4 regions of the Alteromonas sp. ABH4_457 genome follow, and region 4 is predicted to be linked to each of the others. Evidence: predicted binding sites of a transcription regulator. Region 4 holds the regulator's gene; each other region holds the start of a gene.
The links. The regulator FNR, encoded in region 4, switches genes on or off when oxygen is low (the NO sensors DNR and NnrR bind a similar motif). The targets are predictions, from matches to a motif close to TTGATCTAGATCAA.

Region 1 (2,205 bases), on a different contig from region 4:
AATTCAGGGCAATGAAGAAAGTTGCGGGATAACAGGTTAGTTTTGTACCAGCGCGCTGGCCATCTCTTCGTTAAACCATTCTTTTATCATGGCTTTTTCGTAACCCAGGTGCGTATTTTGGGTGAAGGTACGGGGGTTATCTAAAAATCCCATATCCTTTAAATCAACATCTGCACTCTTAACGACTTTGCCCGCTTCGTTAGTGAGGGTGTAGCTGAATTTAATACGCGGAATGTCCACCCGTTTCACAATGCGAACATCGGTGCCGGTGGCGTTGCCAAAGACAAAACTGCTTGGCCACACCTGGCCGGCAAGATCCAGATTTGTCACCGTGATCGCAAGCTTGTCTTTTTCAGGCAGCTTCTCTGCCAGTTTGGCGAAGTATTCGTCCAGCGCTTTAAATGTGCGTTCGCGGAATTTCACCCGGCTTTCATTAGCAGGACGCACATCAGTGTACTTCTCCGGCTTTTCCCAGGTAATTTCTGTGGTGGCAGACCATGCCTGTACAGACAGCAATAAACTGCCGGCGGTCAGAGAAACCAGTGCAGTTCTAATCAATGTGTTCATGCTTTGCATCTCCCCGATAATTTCGGCCGCGTTGCCCGCGGGCGGCGAAAACATTCTCCGGTTATCCGGTGCCTGCTTTGAGTGGATTTACCGCGCCTCTCATGCGAAATCCCGCACGGAGACAATAAGCAGACACTTTGTTAGAGCAGTGATTAAGCAGATTGTTCCGCTAAATCACCATTATTAAAGCATGAAAAGATGAATGGAAGCTGAACCGCGTTCAGTAGTCCATCGCCAGCAGGCCGGTGGTCTCTATTGAGTGGCAAAACTGCGCCAGTTGCGCACCGTGGATATAAGGATTGATGTTGTCTGTACCACAGAATTTCTTATGGAAGATTTGCACACTGTGGCGGCTCGCCATGATGCCGTCCACGTATTCCTGCTGGAAGGGACGAAGCTGGCCCCGTTGTGCTGCACTGATTGTGTGAAGCTCAGCGAGTTCATTTCTGTCCTGCCAGGTAGCCACATAGGCATACCACTGGCCGACCACATCCTGTGCATCTTTGAACATGTACTGGACGAAGGGTAACCGAAGCACAAAGACCAGTACTACAATCTCTGAAACTACCACAAAACTACGCCACATCTGCTTTACTTTTTCCTGTTGTTTTCTGACTACCCCGGCCTGTTCCCCGCCCGGTAATAAATCATTGGTGACAATTAGCCCTGTAGATAATTTAACCGCTTAACGTCAAGTGCAACAGATTTGTTTTCATACTTATTTATGAGGTTTTATAAGCCTGAGTAGTATGCACAGAAAGGGTTTATTTGATCTATATTAAGTGTGGCGGACATACACTTGTTATACTGCCCGCAGTACACTACACACCTGTGCCAGTCAAGGTTGCCTAATGAGCGAACAAATTCAGGTAAAACAAGTATCCACGGTAAAAGTACACCAGCCCGCCGGCGGCGTAAGTCATAAGCGTCAGTCTGCACGCAGTCAGATTTATGTGCGCGCGGTGAAGGGCCCCATCGAAACGTTCCGCCGCCTGTTCGGTTTTATCTTCCTGGGTTTATTCGCCGTGATCCCCTGGATCCGCTATGACGGCCATCAGGCCATTCTTCTCGATATCATGGAGCAGCGGTTTACCATCTTCGGTCTGACTTTATGGCCTCAGGACCTTACCCTGCTAGCGTACATATTTATCGTCGGTGCTTTCGCCCTGTTTTTTGTTACCACATTTGCAGGCCGTGTGTGGTGTGGTTTTATGTGCCCGCAAACTACCTGGGTCTACATGTATATCTGGTGCGAAGAGAAAATTGAAGGTCCCCGTAATAAGCGTATCAAGCTGGATGAAAGGGCCATGGACTTCGACAAGTTCTGGCGCAAAACACTCAAGCACAGCGCGTGGATTGCCATCGCCCTGCTGACCTCACTGACGTTTGTGGGATACTTCACGCCAATCGGACAGTTATTTATCGATTTTTTCACCTTCAATGCCGGCTTCTGGTCAGTATTTTCCATTCTGTTTTTTACCTTCTGCACCTATGGTAATGCCGGATGGATGCGTGAAATCATGTGCACCCACATGTGTCCGTATGCCCGTTTCCAGTCTGCCATGTTTGATAAAGACACCTTCACCGTGTCATACAATTACAACCGTGGTGAAAAACGCGGACCCCGCCCCCGCAAAC
Region 2 (2,205 bases), on a different contig from region 4:
CTTTTATATTATTAGATGTCGCGCCTGATATTTGCTGACCGGCTACCGGAGCCGCCAGATCCGGTGGCGGTTGGATATGCAATACCGGCAACCCTTTCCGGCTTGCAATGTCTGCCAGTTTAAGCGGGACCGGCGGAAGAGCCTGCAGAGTATTGCTTGCAGATGTCGCTAAAGCAGGTGGCAAATTGACCATAGCAAGGGGGCGTGTTTGGGTGCCCGTCGCTGATAGTTGCGTTCCGCGCATGCTGACATTCAGGGTTTGTAATGTTTCTCTTCCCATACTGCCTGATGGTCCATCGGGTAAATGCAATGAACGTTGCAGAGCCCCCTGCAATTTCCCCTCAATGCTGAGCCCTTCACTGACCAGCGCTTTTGCCAGAGCCAGTTTTACTACCGGCGCCGATGCCGGTACATTCACACTTTGAGCAGGCTGGGCAGAGCCTTTCCCTTGTGGCGTTAAGGTAATTTGCCATCCTGACTGCCTGTTGTCAGTTGAAGGCGTTATTTTTAACGAAAATTTATCGCCGGCCTCAGTGGCACCGTGTTGGGTTGCCGGTAAATCCAGTTTAATCACTGGTGCGCCGGGTAACTGTAACCTGAGTGTCAGTTGTTTGGGGGACGCCTGCTCAACTATGGCACCCAGAGATAAGGCCGGATTATTTTTGACAAGGCTGAGTTGCTGCGACTGTGCCAGCCCTTCTGCCAGTGCTGTAACCAGTCTTTGTGTGTCAGCCTGTGTCAGCACTGCACTGTGCTTCACAGGCAGAAGTTCAAATAACGTCATCTGACTGACTGATGTTCTGGCCAGGGAAACCTGCGGCTGAGATGTGCTGAGACCGGGATCTTTTACGACAAGTCCCTCCTGAGGGAGGGCGTTCCCGGTTAACTGAATAAGCGGACCGGGTAAACGGGTTATGGCTACTGCAGGCAGCTGCTGCAAGGTGTCTGAACGCAATGCTCCTGCGTCGGCATTAACCGGTGCGGCAGTGGCATTCGCCGAAAACAGTTGAGCAATCTGCAAGTTCATGTCAGATTTATCGGCAACTAATTGAAAAATTCAAGCATTTTGTGCATTTCACTGTTGTCAATGGTCCTTCAGTTTGAACTAAGTCATAAAAAAGTTTAATACGCCAATGGGCGTGATGTGTTCCGTTTTGCCTATGCTAGAATGCCAGACCGGAATATACAAAGATATGTTAAAGAGGATAGCGGTTTGTCGGGACTGGTTGCCAGCAAACTAACGTGCATTAAACGGGACAGAGTACTGTTCGAAGATCTGTCTTTTCAGCTCCTGCCAGGGCAGCTGATTTATTTGCGTGGGCCTAACGGTGCCGGGAAAACCAGTTTGTTGCGTATCCTCAGTGGATTAAGTCAGCCTCAAAGCGGCTCCCTTCTCTGGCAGGGGAAACCATTGGGCGAAGACTGGTTCACCAGCCTCATCTATATAGGACACAAAGCCGGCATAAACGGCATCTTGTCGCCTTTCGAAAACCTTCAATTCTGGTGTGCGCAGCATAAAGTCAGCTTTAACGAAGACAATCTTTATGACGTGCTGGCTCTGGTGGGGCTGGTGGGTATGGAAGATGTACCCTGCCGCACACTGTCTGCAGGGCAACTTCGCCGTGCCGCTTTGGCAAGATTATGGTTGAAGCAGGCAGACGTGTGGATCCTCGATGAGCCTTTTACCGCACTGGATACCCGTGGCGTTGCCCAACTGGAAGATAAAATGTGTGAACATGTAAGCACTGGCGGTGCTGTGTTGACTACCTCACACCAGACACTGAGCCATCGTGCGGGCGGGTATCAGACATTTGATTTGGAGTACCGGTTTTGAGCGGCCTGTATCAGGGGGTTTTTAAACGGGACCTGGCACTGGCATTTCGTCAGAAGGCCGAGCTGGTACAGCCGCTTATGTTCTTATTAATGGTAGTGACATTGTTTCCGCTGGGAATAGGACCCGGCCCTGAAACCCTGCAACGGATAGGACCGGGCGTTATCTGGATAGCCGCAATATTGTCCTCATTGCTCGGGATGGAGCGGTTATTCCGGGACGATTTCGCAGATGGTTCACTGGAACAGTTACAATTATCCGGACAGCCCTACTATGCCGTCGCCGCCCTAAAGGTACTTTGCCACTGGCTGGTGACTTTCATTCCGCTTTTGCTGTTGTCACCTCTGCTTGCGCTGTTTCTCAATCTCACTGTT
Region 3 (2,205 bases), on a different contig from region 4:
TATTACCGGCATCCATCGCGCCGTCGCCTTTCCCGGCGCCGACCATGGTATGAAGCTCATCAATGAACAGAATGACACGGCCTTCTTCTTTGGCCAGTTCATTGAGTACCGCTTTCAGCCGTTCTTCAAATTCACCACGGTACTTCGCACCGGCCACTAACGCGCCCATGTCGAGGGACAGTACCCGCTTATCCTTAAGCCCTTCCGGTACTTCACCATTAATAATACGCTGGGCAAGTCCTTCAACAATGGCGGTTTTACCTACACCGGGTTCACCAATTAACACCGGGTTATTCTTGGTCCGGCGTTGCAATACCTGCACGGTGCGGCGGATTTCATCATCACGGCCTATCACCGGGTCCAGCTTGCCCTGTTCTGCCCGTTCGGTCAGATCAGTGGTGTATTTTTCCAGCGCCTGACGCACATCTTCAGCGTTAGGATCTGTCACTTTCTGACCGCCACGCATTTTATCAATGGCCGTTTCGATTTGATCCTTTGTCACATTCAGGCTTTTCAGCAAATCACCTAATTTGCCTTTGTCCTGAAGCGCTGCCAGCACAAAAATTTCAGATGTGATGTATTCATCTTTGCGCTGCTGGGCGATCTTGTCGCACAGGTTCAGCAAAATTCCGCTGTCCTTGCTTAACTGTACATCGCCACCGATGCCGTCAACCCGTGGAAGCCGCTCGATCGCTTCAGCCAGAGAAGAGCGTAATGCATTCACATTTACGTGGGCTTGATCGAGTAACGGACGTACAGAGCCGCCCTGTTGATTCAGCATGGCTGTCATCAGGTGCACGGGCTCAATAAACTGATGATCCCGACCCAGTGCCAGAGACTGTGCGTCGGAAATCGCTAATTGAAATTTACTGGTAAATCTATCTAATCGCATGAAAAATCCCCTGCAATAACGTTGCTAATTTTATGGGTATTAATCTGCTGTGATTCAAGTTATCTGATTAAAAAATAACTCAAGACCAGGTTAATTTGTTGATTAACATCAATGTTGGGATCTGCCCGGCTCACAAAACACATGATACCGGGTGACTGATTGAAAAGGCTTAACGCAAACCTATGACAGACACGATGCGGCCGGTTTGCCCCCTGCCTTCATGCGTTGCCCGACGGTGTGAATAAAATTGGCGGGGATCGGAATAGGTACAGAGACCCGATTGCGTCACGTTTTTTATGCCGGCATCGTTCAATTGTTTAAGTGCAATCAGTGGTAAATCAAGCAAACATTTATCGCTGCCGTCTATTTTCCCAATCGCTTCAGGGTAACGGGCAAAACGCCCGGCCAGAGAACGGGGAACTTCATAGCAAGGTTGACTGATAGCCGGTCCGATCCAGCCCATTAGATTATCCGCAGATGATTTCATCGCGCTGACGGTGTGTCCGATAATCTCCTTTTCCAGTCCCTGCCAGCCTGCGTGAATTGCAGCCACTTCCGTACCGGCAAGATTACACAGAAGAACCGGCACGCAGTCTGCTGTCATAATGGCACAGGTGCGTGCCGGGGTCCTGCTGATACAAGCATCGGCCTGTAAAGGCGACGCCGGTAAAGGGCCGGTCACGTCTGCACCGAAAGTAACGCAGTGTTCTCCATGCACCTGATCCAACCAGACAATGGAGGCATGGCCGGGCAATAACGCACGGTTACCGGCCACTAATTGCGGATCGTCCCCCACGTGGGCACCGGTATTTAAACCGGCGTAGTTCCCGCTGCTGAGTCCGCCGTTGCGGCAACTGGTATAAGCAAACACATTGTCCGGCACAGGCCATGCCGGTTGGATCAGGGGTATCACTTATACGTCATCCATACCTTTGATTTTGGTGTCTTCACGCACAGTGGCGATCAGTTGCACCATGTCATCAGGTAGCGGCGCCTGCCAGGTCATCCATTCATCGGTTTCAGGGTGGAACAGAGACAATTGCGCAGCATGCAAGGCCTGGCGGGGGAAAGCACGTAGTGCTTCAACACACTCCTCTGTGGCGCCTTTTGGCAGCCGGGTTCTGCCGCCATAGGCAGTATCACCCACCAGCGGGTGCTTGAGGTGTGCCATGTGCACGCGGATCTGGTGTGTACGGCCAGTTTCCAGTTTCAGGCGCAAGTGCGTATGTGCACGGAACTTTTCGATAACCCGATAGTGAGTGACTGCCGGCTTACCGGTTTCACGAACGGCCATGAGTGTGCGCTTAGTTGCA
Region 4 (2,205 bases):
CGATACCGGTCAACTTGTCATTCAGTTGTGCATGTTCTTTGTCTTCTGTACCCACATTGACTGCTGCAACAATATTACCGTGTTCAGGCCAGGCATGGGCTTTGACAAGTAAAACCGGAGCCGGACATTTTCTCAGTAAGTGCCAGTCTGTTGGTGTAAAGAGCACTGATGCAAAATCATCGTGTTTGCGGGTAGCTTTAACGACCAGGTCAACCTGACGGTTAATGGTGTAGCGGGTAATGGCTTCGTAACGTTTATCACTCCACTCAACAGCAACCTTTACATCATAATCATCGTAGCGGGTCAGGTTTTTTTCTGCCCAGACAATGCGGTCTTTGGTTACTGCATCACGCATGGCTTCACGCTCACTGCGGGTGAGCATAGTTGTCATGTCATAAGAAAAGTCGTATACAACAAGCAGTGCGTGTACTTCTGCACCGGTTTTACGGGCAATTTCGATGGCTCTTGAAAGGGCAGGTTGTTCAGGGTTGTCGGCCTGAACGACGGCGAGAATACGTTTGCAAGTGATCATGGCGTCTCTCCTTATTGATGCAGACAATAAATACTGCCTTCATCTTTAGTATAAGACTTACAGCAGGAGAGACCTTGTTTCAGATCAATATTTCAACGGGATATTAATCCACGCAAAGAGTAGGAATGTCCATAGAGTGCAGCTTTTTATCCATAGCCGCAAAATCCAGAACAGTAATGAGCTTCCCGTCTACTTTGATAATGCCTTCTTTCTGGAAGCGGGTCAGCAAGCGGCTGATCGTTTCTACCGTTAATCCGAGATAATTACCGATTTCGTTGCGGGTCATACTCAGATTGAACTGACGGTGAGAAAAACCCCGTTCTTCGAAGCGACCGGACAGATGGGCGATAAAATAAATCAGACGTTCTTCTGCCGTCCGTTTATTCAGCAGCATCATCATTTCGTGATCCTGCTTAATTTCAGCACTCATAAAACGCATGATCTGATGGCGCAATTTCGGGAATTGCTCAGACATTTTTTCAAGGGTGGAATAGGGAAGTTCACACACCATGGCAGTTTCCAGCGCTTGCGTATAGCTTTGGTGTGTGTCGTCACGTAAACCGTCAAAACCGATAATATCGCCCGGGAAGTGGAAACTGATAATTTGCTCTTCACCTTCTTTATCGGTGACAAAAGATTTAAATGAACCTGCTCGCACAGCGTACAGAGAGGTAAATTTATCGCCGGCTTCTACCAGGGTGTCGTGTTTATGCAAAGGCTTTTTGCGTTCAATAATGTCATCCAGTGACTCAATCTCAGTTTTATTGAGGGCCACGGGCAGACACAAATGACTGAAACTGCAATTCTGGCAGTGTATAGAAAAATCCGAACGTTTTTGCATGCTCACTTTCCGCTGTTTGCGATAATTCTAATGTATAGTACTTAAAGCCCGCCACAACAGCAATAATGCGTACAACAGCAAACTCAAAGCAATGATTTGACGAACTACGGGTTGTCTGAAACCTGAGGAAAGCCAGTCTGCACCAGCCCGGACAGCCAGCAACGCCGGTAGCGTTCCTAAACCAAAACCGGCCATGATTACAGCACCGGATATTGCCGTCCCTGAAGCCAGTGCCCATGTCAGGGTGGAATAAACCAGTCCACAGGGCAACCATCCCCAAATCATACCATAGGGAAAGGCGCTGGTAGGAGACCTGAAAGGTAAAAACCGTTTCGACAGCGGCTGAATTCTCTGCCAGAGTTTACTGCCGAGGGCTTCAACAGCGGTCAGGCCACGCCACCAGTTACCCAGATAGCAGGCCATGGCAATCAGCATAATGCCACTGATGACGGCGAGTACAGGGCCGGTCACCGGTACAGCTTCTTTTGCTATCTGCCCGATGCCGCCGGTAACAGCGCCGGCAAGTATGTAGCTGAATATACGACCAAAGTTGTAGCTAAGCGCATAGGGTAAAGGCGATGAGTCTGCCGGCGTGGCGGCAGACAGTGCCAGCGATACGCCGCCGCACATTCCCACACAATGAACGCCTCCGCCCAGCCCGACCAGCAAGGCAGAAAAAAACGACAGATCACTCATTGAGTTTTTTTCGTTCTTCGGCCAGCTTTTTTTCTTCAGGAGATAAATCATCATCGAAAAGAATACTGTAGCCCTGGCGATCCAGGTCTTCAAACTGGTTAGATTTTACTGCCCAAAAAAATACGCCGATGGCAAT

Region 1: ccoG (cytochrome c oxidase accessory protein CcoG) is a predicted target of FNR. The motif match lies at 1,336-1,349, and genes of this name have one in related genera.
Region 2: ccmA (cytochrome c biogenesis heme-transporting ATPase CcmA) is a predicted target of FNR. The motif match lies at 1,101-1,114, and genes of this name have one in related genera.
Region 3: clpB (ATP-dependent chaperone ClpB) is a predicted target of FNR. The motif match lies at 991-1,004, and genes of this name have one in related genera.

The regions. Positions count from the first base shown of each region.
Region 1 covers NZ_JBSWXN010000008.1:207,883-210,087, reverse strand. Annotated here, with positions in the region: gene ACXAGR_RS20860 (DUF3016 domain-containing protein) at 37-567, opposite strand; gene ACXAGR_RS20855 (hypothetical protein) at 788-1,153, opposite strand; gene ccoG (cytochrome c oxidase accessory protein CcoG) at 1,419-2,205, shown strand, end outside.
Region 2 covers NZ_JBSWXN010000005.1:124,612-126,816, forward strand. Annotated here, with positions in the region: gene ACXAGR_RS13290 (flagellar hook-length control protein FliK) at 1-1,027, opposite strand, end outside; gene ccmA (cytochrome c biogenesis heme-transporting ATPase CcmA) at 1,169-1,834, shown strand; gene ccmB (heme exporter protein CcmB) at 1,831-2,205, shown strand, end outside.
Region 3 covers NZ_JBSWXN010000001.1:733,564-735,768, reverse strand. Annotated here, with positions in the region: gene clpB (ATP-dependent chaperone ClpB) at 1-892, opposite strand, end outside; gene pgeF (peptidoglycan editing factor PgeF) at 1,062-1,805, opposite strand; gene rluD (23S rRNA pseudouridine(1911/1915/1917) synthase RluD) at 1,806-2,205, opposite strand, start outside.
Region 4 covers NZ_JBSWXN010000006.1:444,585-446,789, forward strand. Annotated here, with positions in the region: gene uspE (universal stress protein UspE) at 1-532, opposite strand, end outside; gene fnr (fumarate/nitrate reduction transcriptional regulator Fnr) at 636-1,379, opposite strand; gene ACXAGR_RS17375 (sulfite exporter TauE/SafE family protein) at 1,401-2,069, opposite strand; gene ccoS (cbb3-type cytochrome oxidase assembly protein CcoS) at 2,062-2,205, opposite strand, start outside.